One region of the Gilliamella sp. B3783 genome, then DNA from elsewhere that is predicted to be linked to it. Evidence: riboswitches for the same ligand, from Rfam matches in the RefSeq annotation. Region 1 holds a riboswitch; the other holds the start of a gene.

The links. A riboswitch is a leader RNA that binds a small molecule or an ion and turns the genes downstream of it on or off. The one in region 1 is predicted to bind thiamine pyrophosphate.
Region 2: another riboswitch for thiamine pyrophosphate. It lies ahead of thiM (hydroxyethylthiazole kinase); the one in region 1 lies ahead of thiB (thiamine ABC transporter substrate binding subunit).

Annotation. Positions count from the first base shown of each region.
Region 1 covers NZ_JAFNOU010000001.1:407,036-415,316, reverse strand. Annotated here, with positions in the region: gene J3U59_RS02090 (amidohydrolase family protein) at 1-626, opposite strand, end outside; gene argS (arginine--tRNA ligase) at 1,177-2,910, opposite strand; gene J3U59_RS02080 (hypothetical protein) at 3,397-3,744, shown strand; TPP riboswitch at 3,788-3,896, shown strand; gene thiB (thiamine ABC transporter substrate binding subunit) at 3,936-4,934, shown strand; gene thiP (thiamine/thiamine pyrophosphate ABC transporter permease) at 4,952-6,517, shown strand; gene thiQ (thiamine ABC transporter ATP-binding protein ThiQ) at 6,504-7,208, shown strand; gene cptA (phosphoethanolamine transferase CptA) at 7,379-8,281, shown strand, end outside.
Region 2 covers NZ_JAFNOU010000005.1:226,537-234,817, reverse strand. Annotated here, with positions in the region: gene J3U59_RS06975 (SPOR domain-containing protein) at 1-310, shown strand, start outside; gene J3U59_RS06970 (Dam family site-specific DNA-(adenine-N6)-methyltransferase) at 359-1,180, shown strand; gene rpe (ribulose-phosphate 3-epimerase) at 1,218-1,895, shown strand; gene J3U59_RS06960 (phosphoglycolate phosphatase) at 1,888-2,583, shown strand; gene trpS (tryptophan--tRNA ligase) at 2,623-3,618, shown strand; gene trkA (Trk system potassium transporter TrkA) at 3,695-5,098, shown strand; TPP riboswitch at 5,138-5,240, shown strand; gene thiM (hydroxyethylthiazole kinase) at 5,301-6,089, shown strand; gene thiE (thiamine phosphate synthase) at 6,099-6,740, shown strand; gene thiD (bifunctional hydroxymethylpyrimidine kinase/phosphomethylpyrimidine kinase) at 6,752-7,546, shown strand; gene J3U59_RS06930 (STY0301 family protein) at 7,666-8,172, opposite strand.

The sequences.
Region 1 (8,281 bases):
TTATCGGTGAGTTGTTCGGTTTCAATCTCGTCTGAGGAGTTAAATTGATCAACATGAACATGGACCATTTTGCCTAATGATTTTCCTGTTTGCATCAATACATCAAGATGTTTTAGCCCCATTCCTTCACCATGATCACGTTCATCACGACGTGGTAATCCACCAATGATATCAACTAAATCTGCACCTTTATCAAACCAGTAACGTGCTTCTTTATCAATAACACCTTTAAGGGTTTGATTGACTAATTTTATGATAATGTCATTTTTATAAGTTTCACGGGCTCTTAGTGCACCTTTGATTGCTCGCTCTTCTGCAATTGGATCGATATCGACAAATGATCCCATGGCACTGACCCCTTGTTCGATCATTCGCTCAACCGCCATGCTGAAATGGCGGTAATAATCGTCTTCACTCATCGATGCTTTGACTTTATCTAACGTATCCCATTTTTCAATTAAAGTCTGCTTTTGATAAACATCAAAACTGTCAACAGTGATCGTAAAAGCACGATCGGCATGCATATGTGAATTAACCCAACCGCCATTTTGTTTAATTTTATTCATTAAATATGCTTTTAAACTTTGATCTCGACTGGTTAATAACATCTTTTTATTATCGGTCATAATGTGCCTCTACGATTCAATTGAGCTAAATTAGATAAAATAATAGATAAAAAAAATCCCCCTAAGATGGAGGATTAACAATAAATCAACAATGTTGTTTAGGACTGTTGATTTATATTTTGTCATGGTCAACTACTCTTGGTTGCTTAAATAATTTGAAAGAATTCTAACTAAACTATTTTTAATATCAAGTGCCGTTCTTATAAAAATATGTAAATAAATGAAATGGTTAAAGTATTATTTTTTAGATTTTTATCCCAAATTCAAGCTTTTATATAAAATTTAATTTTGGTATTACAGGATTTTTAATCAATAACTACCTATTTTATATCAATAATCTATTGTCCAAAAATCGAGACCAACAAAAGCATTATGCGATTTATTGTCAATCTCAAAAAGTGTAGTATTGCTTTGTTTAACACTAAAGAGTATATGGATGAATTGGATTTTTAGCGTTCTTTAATATATCAGCGTGTAAAAATTTTAAAAGAATTTATGTGTTTTAATGAAAAAACCACCGATGATGAATTTTATCGGTGGTATGCTAATGTTACATTTTTTCGATAGTTTTGATTCCTAACATATCAAGACCGATTTTAAGGGTTTTAGCGGTTAACGAAGCCAATTTTAAGCGGCTTTGTTTCAAGTTTTCGTTTTCCGCCGTTAAAATAGGGCAATTTTCATAGAAACTAGAAAATAGGGTAGCGATATCGTATAAATAGGCGCAAAGTACATGTGGTGTGCCTTCTGCGGCAACGTTTGATACAGTTTCATCAAATTGTATTAATCGAATCGCTAATGCTCGCTCTTTATCCGTACCTAAATTAATAGTGCCGCTTAAGCTGTCTTCGCTGATATTTGATTTTCTAAATACAGAAAGCACGCGCGTATAAGCATATTGTAAATAAGGGGCCGTATTTCCCTCAAATGACAACATATTATCCCAATCAAACACATAATCGGTGGTACGATTTTTGGAAAGATCAGCATATTTGACCGCACCTATTGCTACAGCGTCAACCACTTGGGCAAGCTCAGTATCGGTTAAGTCTGGATTTTTATTTCGAATTAAAGTAGTCGCTCGTTCTGTCGCTTCATCAAGTAGATCATTTAATTTAACAGTGTCACCAGAACGCGTCTTAAACGGCTTGCCATCTTTACCTAACATCATACCAAACATGTGATGCTCAAGTTTTAAGGATTCTGGTACATATTTCGCTTTATGCACGATATCCCAAACTTGTTCTAAATGTTGATGTTGACGTGAATCGGTATAATATAAAATACGTTCAGCATGAAGTGTTTCATAACGATATTTAACACAGGCAATGTCGGTTGTTGCATAAAGATAGCCACCATCACGTTTTTGGATGATAACGCCCATGGGTTCGCCTTCTTTATTTTTATATTCATCTAAAAATACAACGATTGCACCGTTACTTTCAACCGCTAATTTTTTCTGTTTTAGATCGGCAACAATGCCTGGTAGCATGCTGTTATAGATGCTTTCGCCCATTGTATCTTCAATCGATAATGTGACATTAAGGCGTTTATATGTGGCAATATTTTGCGTCATGGTGATATCAACCAATTTTCGCCACATTTCACGGCAATATTTGTCACCACCTTGAAGTTTTACTACATAATTACGGGCTTTTTCGGCAAAGGCTTCGTCTTCATCGTAATGTTTTTTAGCTGCGCGATAGAACGATTCTAAATCTGAAAGCTCCATGTCGTTGGCATGTTCATTTTCCATTTTTTCAAGATAGGCAATTAACATCCCAAATTGGGTTCCCCAATCTCCAACATGGTTGGCACGGATAACATTATGACCAAGAAAGCTTAATACTCGTACACTGGCATCACCAATAATGGTTGAGCGTAGATGACCGACGTGCATCTCTTTAGCAACATTGGGTGCGGAGTAATCAACCACAATAGTTTGAGGTTTGGCGGGTAAAGTAATATTGAGTTTATCACTACTTAGCGCGACTTCGTTTTGTTCAGCAATCCAACTATTTTTTAAGAAGATATTAATAAAACCCGGCCCAGCGATTTCCACTTTATCGGCAATATCATCAATATCAAGATGTTGTAAAACTTTTTCAGCTAATGCGCGTGGTGGCATTCCCAATTTTTTAGCGGTAGACATGATACCATTTGCTTGATAATCACCAAATTGAACTTTAGCGGATTGCTTGATTAAAGCGTCACAGTTTTTATCAGCACCGGCCATAATCATTGCTTGGGAAACACGTTGTGTTAATAGTTGTTGAATATTCACACTGAACCTAATCAATTAAAATAAAATGCCCAATATAATACTGATAAATTGATAAATTGTCACTGTGGGATTAGTTAAGGACAAGTAAATAGCTAATTTTTTTATAAACAAAAATTTTTTAATTTAAGGGTGATAGATTAACTTAACTATAAAATAGAAAAAAATAAAAAGAAAACATGTGCCAAAATTTATTTAACTAACTGATTGTCAATGCTTTTTTTCTTTTCAACTTTGGCATTTGCCCAAGACCATAACAATCTGCAAGAGCTCAAACTACCGATAACCTCCTCACAATTGATAAAATACTATAAATCAAATAATCATGGTGAAAATGTCCTTTTAGATAAGTATGCAAAACTCACTCGCCCTTTAAATGAGCAAGAGATTGATTTCCCGATCCAAAATACGTCCTATGAATTTATTCTCTTTCATGAAGGAATTCGTTATTACGAAGTAGGTGGTTTTATGCGGAATAATTGTCTTTAAGTGATTATTTATAATTGGTATGGGATATCTGATACCCCATTACTCAATATTCAACTAACTAGTTATGATGAACAAGGTAAATTGCTTGATGCGGTGCTTTTGGATAGTCTATATTCTTATGAGGATGTGAGTTGTTTTATTGAATTTTCGGTTAATAAGGATTTAACGATAAACCTAAAACATTATGTGACTGACTATTATGATGATGAACATGAATATGGTGATGAAGCTGGACTAATAAAAGATCCTAAACCGGAATTTTGTAAAGGAGAGCAGTATAAGATCAACACTGGTAAGTTTAAGTTAATTTATTCTAAAATGGCAAAGAAGTTTGAATGGCAACAGTGAGTAACAACTATTTACAATTAAGCCTTCACCGACTACACTAATGCTGTTCTCAACGGGGTGCCCTAATGGGCTGAGAGTGTTAGTTGTGTTAACATAACCCGTCGAACCTGAACTGGATCATGCCAGCGGAGGGATTTGAGTTATTATATCTGCTCAAACCTTTTGTCTTTTTCTTGCTATTTGGAGGCAAAATGTTTCGTCAATTGTTGTTATCAACTGTTCTATTTATATCATTGTTTTGGTCGCATTTTTCTGGCGCACAGCAACCGACTTTAACAATATATAGCTATAATTCGTTTATGTCGGAGTGGGGGCCTGGAGAAGCTATCAAACAGGGTTTTGAAGCTCAATGTCATTGTCAGCTAGAAGTAATTACGTTAGGTGATGGTGTTTCAATTTTAAATCGTATTCAGCTTGAAGGTGATAAAACCAATGCTGATGTTGTTTTAGGTTTGGATAATAATCTACTTGAGCAAGCAAAATTAACGAATATTTTTATTCCACATCAGATCGACAAACCCGATAATCTCTATACTGACTGGTGGGATAATGAGTTTATGCCATATGACTTCGGTTATTTTGCCTTTATTTATAATAAACAGAAGATAAAAAATCCACCGCGATCTATGCAACAATTAGTTGACAATAAAGATCATTGGAAAATCATTTATCAAGATCCTAGAACTAGCACGCCTGGATTAGGTTTGCTGCTGTGGGTTAAAAAAGTTTATGGTGATGATGCTGCGCAAGCATGGCAAAAAATAGCTAAAAATACCGTAACAGTAACAAAAGGTTGGAGCGAATCTTACGGCATGTTTTTGAAAAATGAAGCAGATTTAGTATTAAGTTACAGCACTTCCCCTGTTGCACATATAATTTCTGATAACGATCATCGTTTTGCTGCCGCCATTTTTGATGAGGGGCATTATCGTCAAGTTGAAGTGGCTGCCATTGTAAAATATACACAACAACCAGAGTTAGCTCGCCAATTTTTACATTATTTATTAACACCCGAGATTCAACGTCAATTTGCTGAAAAAAATGTCATGTATCCAATCATAAAAACCGATTTGCCAGCAGCTTATCAACAGATTGATACAGTGAAAAAAGCCCTTGAATTTGATGCAAAGCAAGTTGAATTAAATCAGAAATCGTGGGTGCGTGAATGGCAAGTTGCTGTCAGTAAATAATGTCATCGGAACGAATATTGAAATTTCAATCCTTAATTCCAGGTATCAGTGCTGTTGGTTTGATTTTGCTCATATTAGGCACGGCACTTATTGCGCTTTGGGGATTTGCAATTCGAACCGATAATATAAGCATCTATTTTGATCATTATTTACTGCATATTATTTGGGTAACAGTTTTGCAAGCTGGTTTATCAACTTGTTTAGCCATCATATTGGCAGTATTGATGGCGAAAGCATTAGCTATGGTAGACTTTCCATGTCAAGGATTACTCATCAAAATAATGCCGGTTACCTTTATTTTACCGACTTTAGTTGTGGTTACTGGTTTGCTTTCAGTGTATGGTCAGCATGGTATCGTTTCGTTAATTTTTCAATTTTTGAACCTACCAATTGAATTATCAATTTATGGTTTGAAAGGTATATTATTAGCCCATGTGTTTTTAAATTTTCCTTATGCTTGTTGTTTGTTTTATCAATCCTTAAAAAGTGTTCCTATCGAACAAAAACAGTTAGCTGCTCAGTTAAATTTTTCTGCTTTTACTTTTTTTAAGTTAGTTGAATGGCCATTATTGCGTCGACAAATCTTACCAATGGCAGCACTGATTTTTATGTTATGTTTTTCAAGTTTTGCAATCGTGTTAGCTCTTGGTGGCGGGCCAAAATATACCACTATTGAGGTAGCAATATATCAGTCGATCCGTGATTTTGATCTTATACAAGCCGTGTTACTTTCTTTTTTGCAACTAATTTGTTGTATTGGTTTTCTTATCATCATGCAAAGAATAAATCGAATCAAAAAAATGCATATTCGATTTGTTCATCAAACTTATCAAGTTCCGATTCCTTACTATTTATCATTGATCAGTTATGTCATCATTTTGATTGGGAGTTTATTTATTTTATTACCGTTGGTTACAATATTGATTGAAGGTATTTATTTTTTCAAATTTGCGTTATTAACAGCGGCACTTTTAAAAGCACTGCTTACCTCAATTATCATTGCAGTAGGTTCTGCTTTTATTGCAATGTTTCTTGCATTATTGTTACTTTGGACCAATAGCCGATTATTGATTAATCAACAAATTAAATGGAGCAATCGTTTAATGTTAATTGGTTCATTAATTTTGGCCATTCCAAGTATGGTTTTAGCTTCAGGGCTTTTCTTATTATTATTTCAATATGCCAACAATATAATTATTATTTCAATATTAGTGATGTTGTGTAACGCACTGATGGCGTTACCTTTTTTACTAAAAAATCTTTCAATCCCCATGTATGAAGTGAGTTTACGTTATTGGCAACTTTGCCAATCGCTTAATATTCAAGGTTTAACACATTTTTACTTGATTGAATTTAAGGCATTAAAAAAGTTAATGGTAATGAGTTTTGCTTTTGCTGTTATTTTGTCATTCGGTGATTTTGGTGTTATTGCTTTGTTTGGTGGGCAAGCTTTAACCACCTTACCTTATTATTTATATGAGCAAATATCACACTATCATTATCAAGAAGGTACTGTGACGGCTGCAATTTTATTGATGTTATCTTTTAGCTTAATGGTTGTGATGGATTATGATCGAACTTAATCAAGTAAATTATCATTACGATAATTTTAATATGCATTTTGAAATTAATATTGCAGCAAAAGAGCACGTCGTGATTGTTGGACCAAGTGGTGCAGGTAAAAGTACTTTATTGAGTTTAATCGCTGGGTTTATTTTTCCAAATTCAGGCACAATTAAACTTAATCATCAAAATATGACAAAAATTGCGCCGGGCAAACGTCCTGTGTCGATGTTATTTCAACACAATAATTTATTTAGTCACTTAACAGTTCAACAAAACATCGCTTTAGGAATTAAACCATCATTAAAACTTACACAAGCTGAGCAAAATACAATCGCTAATATTCTTGAACAAGTCGGATTGGCTGGATTTTCAGAGCGTTATCCAGAACAATTATCAGGGGGGCAACGTCAACGAGTAGCGCTGGCTCGTTGTTTGATACAACATCGTCCAATTTTATTGTTGGATGAGCCTTTTTCAGCCCTTGATCAAGCTTTACGTCAAGAAATGTTATCGTTAGTTAATCAAATTTGTCATCAGTATGATTTAACGCTAATGATGGTATCGCATTATCTAGATGAATCATTGAACTATTTCTCGCGTTGTTTAGTGGTAGAAGATGGACAGATTATTTTTAATGAACGGCCTGCGCAATTAATGCAACCACAGTATAGTGCTGTTGCAAAATTGTTAGGTATAAAAATTGACTAATATGATAATAATGTTAATTTAGTGATAACTTGATCAATTATATATTAAGTTTTTTTATTTTAGTAACTAGGGTTGTTATTAATTATTAACTTTAATAAATACCTTAAGGTTTTATTAATCTCGAAAAGATAACTTATAAAACTTAATTATTCCTTGTTGAAAAAAAAGTTATGCAAAAATTTAACCAGTCTGCAAAATTTAGTTGGTCAAATCTTATTTTTATCATTCTATTTTTTTGCTATTTTTCTTGTGCTTTACAACTTTATATAGCGTTATCTGGACACTCCAACTTTATTGGTTTGCGCGATGCAATAATTTATAGTTTGATTTGGCTTATTCCTGTTTTATTTTTTCCTAATTATACCCGTAAAATCACCGCTGTTTATGGAATAATTGTTGGTGGCCTGTCTTTGATTTCAATTGGATATTTTGTCATTTACCGACAAGAATTTTCACAGAGTGTATTTTTTGTGATGGCGGAATCAAACTTCAATGAATCACATGAATTTATTCAACAATATTTAAGTTGGAAATTGGTGGTTATCCTTGTTGTTTATATTTTAATTGCAATTTATTTGTGGAAAAAAGTCAAACCTGTTTATGTTAAAAGTAGTACCAAGTGGATAGTATCTATGCTAATTGCTATTTACGCGATAATGCCGGTAGTAATTAGTGTCACTGTGAAAAAAACAACCTTTGAAAAGGCGTATAAACATTTATTAACACGTATGGAAACCACAGTGCCTTGGCAATTAATCAATAGTTATTTAGCTTATCGTTCGCAATTATCTAACATGGAAGATATCTTAAATCACTTGCAAACCATACCAAAGTTAGAAAATTTAACCGATGCTAATGGTAATACGCCAAGAACGTTAGTGCTAGTGATTGGTGAGTCAACTACTCGTAATCGCATGGGGATTTATGGTTATGGACGCGATACGACGCCTCAAATTGAACAATTTAAAAAGGATAATCCAGATTTATTAGTATTCAATGATGTTGTATCTTCAAGGCCATATACTATTGAAATTCTCCAACAAGCATTAACCTTTGCAGATGAGCAGCATCCC
Region 2 (8,281 bases), on a different contig from region 1:
TAGAAAAGACGAAAAAACCAATACCGCTAAAAATGCCAAGATAGGAAACGATCGTTATACAATTCAGCTTAGTGCTTCTAAATCGGCTGAAGGTCTAAGAAAACTTGTAAAACAAAATAATATTACTGATTATCATATTTATGAAACTAAACATAAAAATGGTACGTGGTTCATTTTAATCAAAGGCAATTATTCATCAAGAGATGAAGCTCATAAAGCGATGAAATCTTTACCAGCAGCACTCCAAAAAGATAAACCATGGGTTAAATCTGGAGCCGCTATTAACAAAGAAAAAATTGCAAACAACTAAAGGATATCGTTCATTTATCCGACTACAAAGAAAAACTAGGAGTAACCGTTGAAAAAGCAACGAGCCTTTTTAAAATGGGCAGGAGGAAAATATGAGCTTGTGGACACAATTAGGCGATATCTCCCTGAAGGCGATCAATTAATTGAACCTTTTGTTGGTGCTGGATCAGTATTTTTAAATACACATTATAAAAGCTATATTTTAGCTGACATCAATCATGATCTGATTGCATTATTTAACTTGTTAAAATCCAGCCCAGATCAATTTATTAATGATCTTAAATTATTATTTACTCATCAGAATAACCAGTCTGATGCCTTTTATCAACTGCGTGATGTATTTAATCATAGTAAAGATCAATATATACGTTCACTATTATTTGTTTATTTAAATCGACATGGTTATAACGGCTTATGCCGTTATAATAATAGTGGTTTTTTTAATGTACCATTTGGTCGTTACAAAACTATCTATTTTCCAGAAAGAGAACTCTATTTTTTTGCTAAAAAAGCTCAAAATGCCCAATTTATTTGTGCTCCTTATTATGAAGTAATGAAAAAAGCTAAACAAAATTCCGTAATTTATTGTGACCCTCCTTACCTTTCAGCGGGTGATTCGGCGGGTTTTACAGCCTATTATTCGAATAATTTTGGCTTTGAAGAACATAAAAAGTTATCGCAACTTGCTGAAAATATCGCCTATCAAAATGATATTCCGGTTCTTGTATCTAATCATGATACTTCTTATACAAGAAGCTTATATAAAAAAGCACGTCATCTTTATCGGGCCGAAATGCGTCGTTCGATTAGCTGTGCTGGTGAAGGGCGAAAAAAAATTGACGAGATTTTAGCACTATATCAAAAATCTTAAACGACAGGGATGAGCTTTTAGCACAAGAGGTTTTATCATGAAAGAATTTATTATAGCCCCATCAATATTATCTGCTGACTTTGCTCGGCTTGGTGAGGATACTCAAAAAGTACTTGATGCAGGAGCAGATGTTGTTCATTTTGATGTAATGGACAATCACTTTGTTCCCAATCTTACCATGGGCAGTATGTTTTGTAAGGCTCTGCGCGATTTTGGTATAACAGCACCGATAGATGTCCATTTAATGGTTACCCCTGTTGAGGAGCTGATTATTTCATTTGCTAAAGCAGGTGCAACGAATATTTCTATTCATCCAGAAGCGACTATCCACTTAGATCGTTCTTTACAATTAATCAAAGATCATGGCTGCACAGCGGGTATTGTGCTTAATCCTGCTACACCTTTAAACTACTTAGATTATGTGATGGATAAAGTCGATATTATTTTAGTAATGGGCGTAAATCCTGGTTTTGGTGGGCAATCATTTATTCCATCAACATTGAAAAAACTACAACAAGTAAGAGAGCGTATTAATCAATCTAAACAAAATATTCGTTTAGAAATTGATGGTGGTGTAAAAGTTGATAACATTGCCGAAATTGCTAAAGCTGGTGCAGATATGTTTGTTGCAGGTTCAGCAATATTTAGTCAACCAGATTATAAAACAGTGATTGATGCAATGCGTAAAGCGCTATCAGGAGTAACTCATGCCTAAACTCGACGATATTCAAGCCATCGCCTTTGATCTGGATGGAACACTTGTGGATAGTGTTCCTGGACTTGCGCTTGCAGCCCAGCATATGCTTGCCGATTTAAAATTAAATACGATAACCAATGAACAGGTTAAAAACTTTGTAGGTAATGGCATTGATGTGATGTTAGAACGCATATTTAAAGCTATCAATGTCCAACCTTCCAATGAAATGTTTTCACAAGCCAAGGCACTCTTTAATCGACATTATGATAAGGTTATGGATGTAGAAACTAAGTTATTTCCACACGTCAAACAAACCTTAAAAGCATTACATGACAACCACTATCCACTTGCTTTAGTCACCAATAAACCTGCACAATTTTTGCCTGATTTACTGACTTCTTTAGGGATAAAAGAATACTTTTCGTTAGTCTTAGGGGGTGGTGATGTGATCAAATTAAAACCTCATCCAGCTGGACTTTATCAAGTGATGGCGACCTTTGGTCTATTTAGTGATCAATTATTATTTGTGGGTGATTCTCAAAATGACATTATGGCAGCTAAAAATGCACATTGCCCTACTGTAGCATTAAGCTATGGTTATAATTATGGAATATCGATTGCAACAAGTGATCCCGATTTCTTATTTGATGATTTTAAAGATATATTAACGTTATTACCTCATCCCAAAGCTGATGCAAAAAAATAATTAGCAAAAAACAGAGCATAAATAAATTAGGAATAAATTATGAGTAAACCGATTGTATTTAGTGGTGCACAACCTTCAGGAGAACTAACACTTGGCAACTATTTAGGTGCTTTAAAAAATTGGGTTGCGCTACAAAACGAATATGACTGCATTTACTGTATTGTCAATCAACATGCGATAACCGTAAGACAAGATCCACAAAAATTACGCAAAGCAACGCTAGATACAATGGCATTATATTTGGCATGCGGAATCGATCCACAAAAGAGCACTATATTTGTACAATCTCATGTTCCTGCCCATGCAGAATTAGGCTGGGCGTTAAACTGCTATACCTATTTTGGTGAACTTAGCCGCATGACGCAATTTAAGGATAAATCATCACGTCATTCAGAAAACATCAACGCAGGTCTATTTGATTATCCTGTACTTATGGCTGCTGATATTTTGCTATATCAAGCCAATTTAGTACCGGTTGGCGATGATCAGAAACAACACCTTGAGCTAACACGTGATATTGCTATGCGATTTAATGCACTTTATGGTGATGTTTTTACTGTACCAGAGCCATTTATTGCTAAAGTTGGTGCAAGAGTGATGTCATTACAAGAACCAACCAAAAAAATGTCTAAATCTGATGAAAACCGCAATAACGTGATCGGCCTACTTGAAAATCCAAAAGATGTGGAGAAAAAGATCAAACGTGCGATGACCGATTCTGACGAGCCACCAGTAGTTCGCTATGACTTAAAAAATAAAGTCGGCGTTTCTAATTTATTAGATATTTTAACTGGCGTTACAGGTAAACCGGTAGCAGAGCTTGAAAAAGAGTTTGAAGGAAAGATGTATGGTCATTTGAAAACGGAAGTAGCAACGCAAGTGATCGATATGTTAGCAACATTACAAGCCCGTTATCATGAGTATCGCAACGATGAAAATTATCTATTTTCTATTATGCGTGAAGGCGCTGAAAAAGCGCGCGCTAAAGCCGAGCCGACCTTGAAAAAAGTATACGATGTAATCGGTTTTGTTTAATAGCGAGTCGAATAAATAGCACGAATTAAGGGTAAACTTAAACAATATTAATTGACATAAGTACGCTTGTCATAAGATGGCAAGCGTAGTAAAGTCATTTAACGATGATAGGTCTGTTATGAAAATTATTATTCTAGGTGCAGGACAAACCGGCAGTGCATTAGCTGAGTATCTGGTTACCGAAAAACAAAACGATGTTACTGTCGTTGATGAAGATCATGACAAACTGCAATCACTACAAGAACGCTTTGATTTACAAGTTATTTTAGGAAAATCTTCATACCCTCAGGTATTAGAAAGCGCCGGTGCCGAATCCGCTGATATGCTTGTTGCTGTAACCAATTCTGATGAAGTTAATATGATGGCCTGTCAAATTGGTCATGTCATGTTTAAAATACCGCAAAAAGTTGCCCGTATTCGAGCACCTGAATATAACGACGAAAAATATCCCTTCTTTAACAAAGATTGTATTAATATTGACCACATCATCGCACCCGAAAATTTAATCACTAATCATGTCAGCCGGTTAGTACAATATCCAGGCGCTTTACAATTTGCCTCTTTTTATGATAATCGTGTCTGTCTGGTTGCAGTCACTGCTTATTATGGCGGTGCATTAGTGGGCAGTGAATTATCTGAACTAAAAGAGCATTTACCGCATGTAGAAGCTCGAGTGGTTGCGATATATCGAAAAAATCGTTTTATTCGCCCAATCGGTTCAACCTTAATTGAAGCGGGTGATATGGTCTATTTTATTACCCCTCCGGTGAACATAAAAGCCGTAACAAGTGAATTACAACGCTTAGAAAAGCCCTATAAACGTATCATTATTAGTGGCGGAGGCGGTGTTGCTGTCGCTCTAGCCAAACGCTTAGAAAACGATTATCAAGTAAAGTTAATTGAACGTAATGCTCAACGAGCTGAGTTTATTGCTGAACAGTTGGTCAATACAACCGTATTACATGGCGAATCTTCAGACCAAGAACTCCTCTCACAAGAACAGGTAGAATTAACCGATCTCTTTATCGCTGTCACCAGTGATGATGAATCTAACATTATGTCATCAATGCTGGCTAAACGAATGGGCGCTAAAAAAGTGATTGTTTTGATTCAACGGCAAGCTTACCTAGAATTGATCAATGATAGTGTGATTGATATTGCTATTTCACCACAGCATGCCACAATCTCTGAGCTTTTAAGCCATGTAAGACAAACGGGTATCGTCAAAGTCGTTTCACTCAGACAAGGGGAATCCGAAATTATTGAAGTTGTGGCGAAAGGCAATAGTGATACATCAAAACTTGTTGGTAAAAATATCAATGGATTAAAATTACCTTCAGCTGCAACAATTGGTGCAGTAGTACGAGGTGAAGATGTGATTATTGTTAATACTGATTTAACTATTGAAGATAATGACCACTTAATCATCTTTTTACCTGATAGAAAAGCCATAACCGATATTGAAAGATTATTACAATAATCTTGTTTAAAACTGATACTCAGTTCATAATACACAAATTGTTTTGACTCGGGGTGTTTTTTGTTTGATACAAAAAACTGAGATTTTACCCGTTGAACCTGATCTGGATTATACCAGCGTAGGGAAGTCTAAGCCGTTAACCTTCTGATTGGCAAATTCTTCCTAACCTGTTATAAGTTGTATTAATCGTTAAGGAAAGAATATGTCAGAGATAAAAACCTTTCAGGCTGAGCACGCCACACCATTTATTCACCTTGTTAAGCAGCAACGCCCATTAGTGCATTGCATCACCAATGAGGTCGTGCAAAATTTTACCGCCAATATCTTACTGGCAATTGGTGCATCGCCAGCGATGATTATTGCCAAACAAGAAGTGAAATCATTTGTCGATATTGCCAATAGCTTATTAATCAATATTGGAACACTGCATAGCAATATTGCTGAAAGTATGCTGTTAGCTGCCGAACAAGCCCAACAAAGCCGAACACGCTGGGTGCTTGATCCGGTTGCCGTTGGACCTGCCTTAGCTTATCGCACTGATATCGCTCAACAATTATTAAAATACCAACCTACAGCGATTCGGGGTAATGCCTCTGAAATTTTAGCGCTAAATGGCGAACATTCTTCTTCTAAAGGTACCGATAGCCAAGATTCGACAACGGTTGCATTAACGGCAGCTCAACAATTGGCTCGTCGTTATCAAACCATTGTCGCCATGACAGGCGATATTGACTATATCACTGACGGCGAGAACACCTATCGCATTGCGGGTGGAGATATTGCATTAACGTCTGTTACCGGTACAGGTTGTTCATTATCCGCGATGGTTGCTGCGTTTATTGCTTGTGGTGCTGATAGTTTAGCTGCCACAGCCAGTGCTTGTTATATGATGAAAAAAGCTGGTGAGCGAGCCAATAAACAGCAAGGACTAGGCAGTTTTGCTGTGTCGCTTATCGATCAGCTTTCACTTTTTGTTGATGGTTCAAAATAGGGCAAGCAGATGAAAAAACAACTCGATTTAACCCTCTATTTAGTGCTCGATCCGCAATTGTGTGGCGGTATTCAAGGTATGCTTAATACCACCAAAATTGCCATCGAAAATGGTGTAACTACCGTACAATTAAGATCAGAACAAGAACTATCAGGTAAAGATTGGTATCATGCAGCTATGCAGCTCAAACACCTTTTAAAAGACACACCAGTACCGCTACTTATTAATGATCATGTCGATATCGCATTAGCGATAGACGCTGACGGCGTACATATTGGACAGCGTGATCTACCTGTTGCCGTTACTCGTCAATTAATCGGTGCAAATAAATGGCTCGGCTTTTCTGTTAGTAATCAACAACAACTTGATGCCGTTGAATGGCAATTGGTTGATTATTTGGGTATTGGGCCAATCTTCCCAACTTCAACCAAAAAAGATGCGGCCTCCGCCATAGGTACTGCACAATTAGCTGAACTTGTGAAACTCAAACAGTGTCCTGCGGTTGCCATTGGCGGAATTGGTTTATCCAATGTCACTGAGGTCATAAAAACTGGTATTGAAGGTGTCGCAGTAGTATCCGCTATTTGTGGTCAAGCAGATATTGCTAATGCCAGTCAATCGCTACTGACCAAAATTCAACAAGCAAGATAGGAAATCAAAGAATGACAACAGTTGCATTAACCATTGCCGGCTCCGATCCTAGCGGTGGCGCGGGTATACAAGCAGATTTGAAAACCTTTTCGGCGTTAGGTGCTTATGGCATGTCAGTGATCACCGCATTAACCGCACAAAGCACGCAAGGCGTCGATGCTGTTTTACCTGTCTCGCCTGAATTTGTAGAAGCCCAATTTAATACTCTGTATCAGGATATCAATATTGATAGTGTAAAAATGGGCATGTTAATGAATAAAGAGATTGTGACAGTGGTTCATCATCTCTTAAAAAAACATCCGATTGCCAACATCGTACTTGATACTGTCATGGTGGCTAAAGGCGGTCATCCACTACTGAAATCTGATGCGGTGAATGCAATCCGTGAATTACTCTTACCATTAGCCACCGTTATCACCCCGAATCTACCAGAAGCGGCTGCCCTGCTCGATTGTCAAGAAGCCCAAAATGAGGACGAAATGCAGGCACAAGGACATGCCTTGCTAAAATTAGGTTGTAAAGCGGTATTAATCAAAGGTGGGCATTTACTTAGTCAAGAAAGCCCAGATTATTTAATTACTCCAAACCAAACAATTAGAATGGTATCGCCTCGTATCCAAACTAAAAATACGCATGGTACAGGATGCACTTTATCAGCTGCAATTACCGCATTATTACCGCAACACAGCTTGCCAGATGCCATTCAACAAGCAAAGAACTACTTACAAGGTGCAATTAGTCATGCCGATGATTTATCGATTGGCAAAGGAATTGGTCCAACCCACCATTTTTATCAATGGTGGTAAAAGCTAGCGAGCAAAATAATGGATTACTTGATGCTTGATTACCCGTTATTAGGGAAAATCATGACAGTTTGAGAGTTGAACGGGTGTGGGATTGCCAAGCTTTGCAATCCCACATAGGATTATTTAACATCTTCGGCTTTATTTGTACTGCAATAAAGTGTATTTTCATGAGATACGTTATTGCCGTATTTATCCTCAGAATAAAAAATCCAACAGCTTTTCATCGATGAGTCAATTTTTTGCACCAATTTAACCCTACTTCCAGAGTAGTCACAACGAACATAAAAGTTCTCATTAGGTTTAAATTGTTCAACCTCCCAGATAAACTGATATTTTTTAACGCCATTCTTTTTACTTAGCAAACGTTGATGGGGTCTTTGTATCGCCGCCGGATCGTCTAGATAAACATTAATACCCCAAAAGTCCTGTGAAAGGATAGTCTTATCGATATCAGAAGCATCAGCATATTTGCTCTTACCAATCAGGTCCCAACCTTCTGGCATGTTTACCATTTTTTCTCGAACATCGATCGATTTTGGGCAATCAATTTGGTAAGCATTGACGGTAAAAACCATTGCAAACCCGACAATGATTGTAACGATCGCATTTAACGTTTTTCCTTGCATATTGTTCATCCTTTTAAAATTTTTAGGCACATAATCAATTATTTTAGCCTAATTGAGTGAAAATCATGATGAAATAGAGTGTTAAACTAGGGGGATTGCAATGACTAGC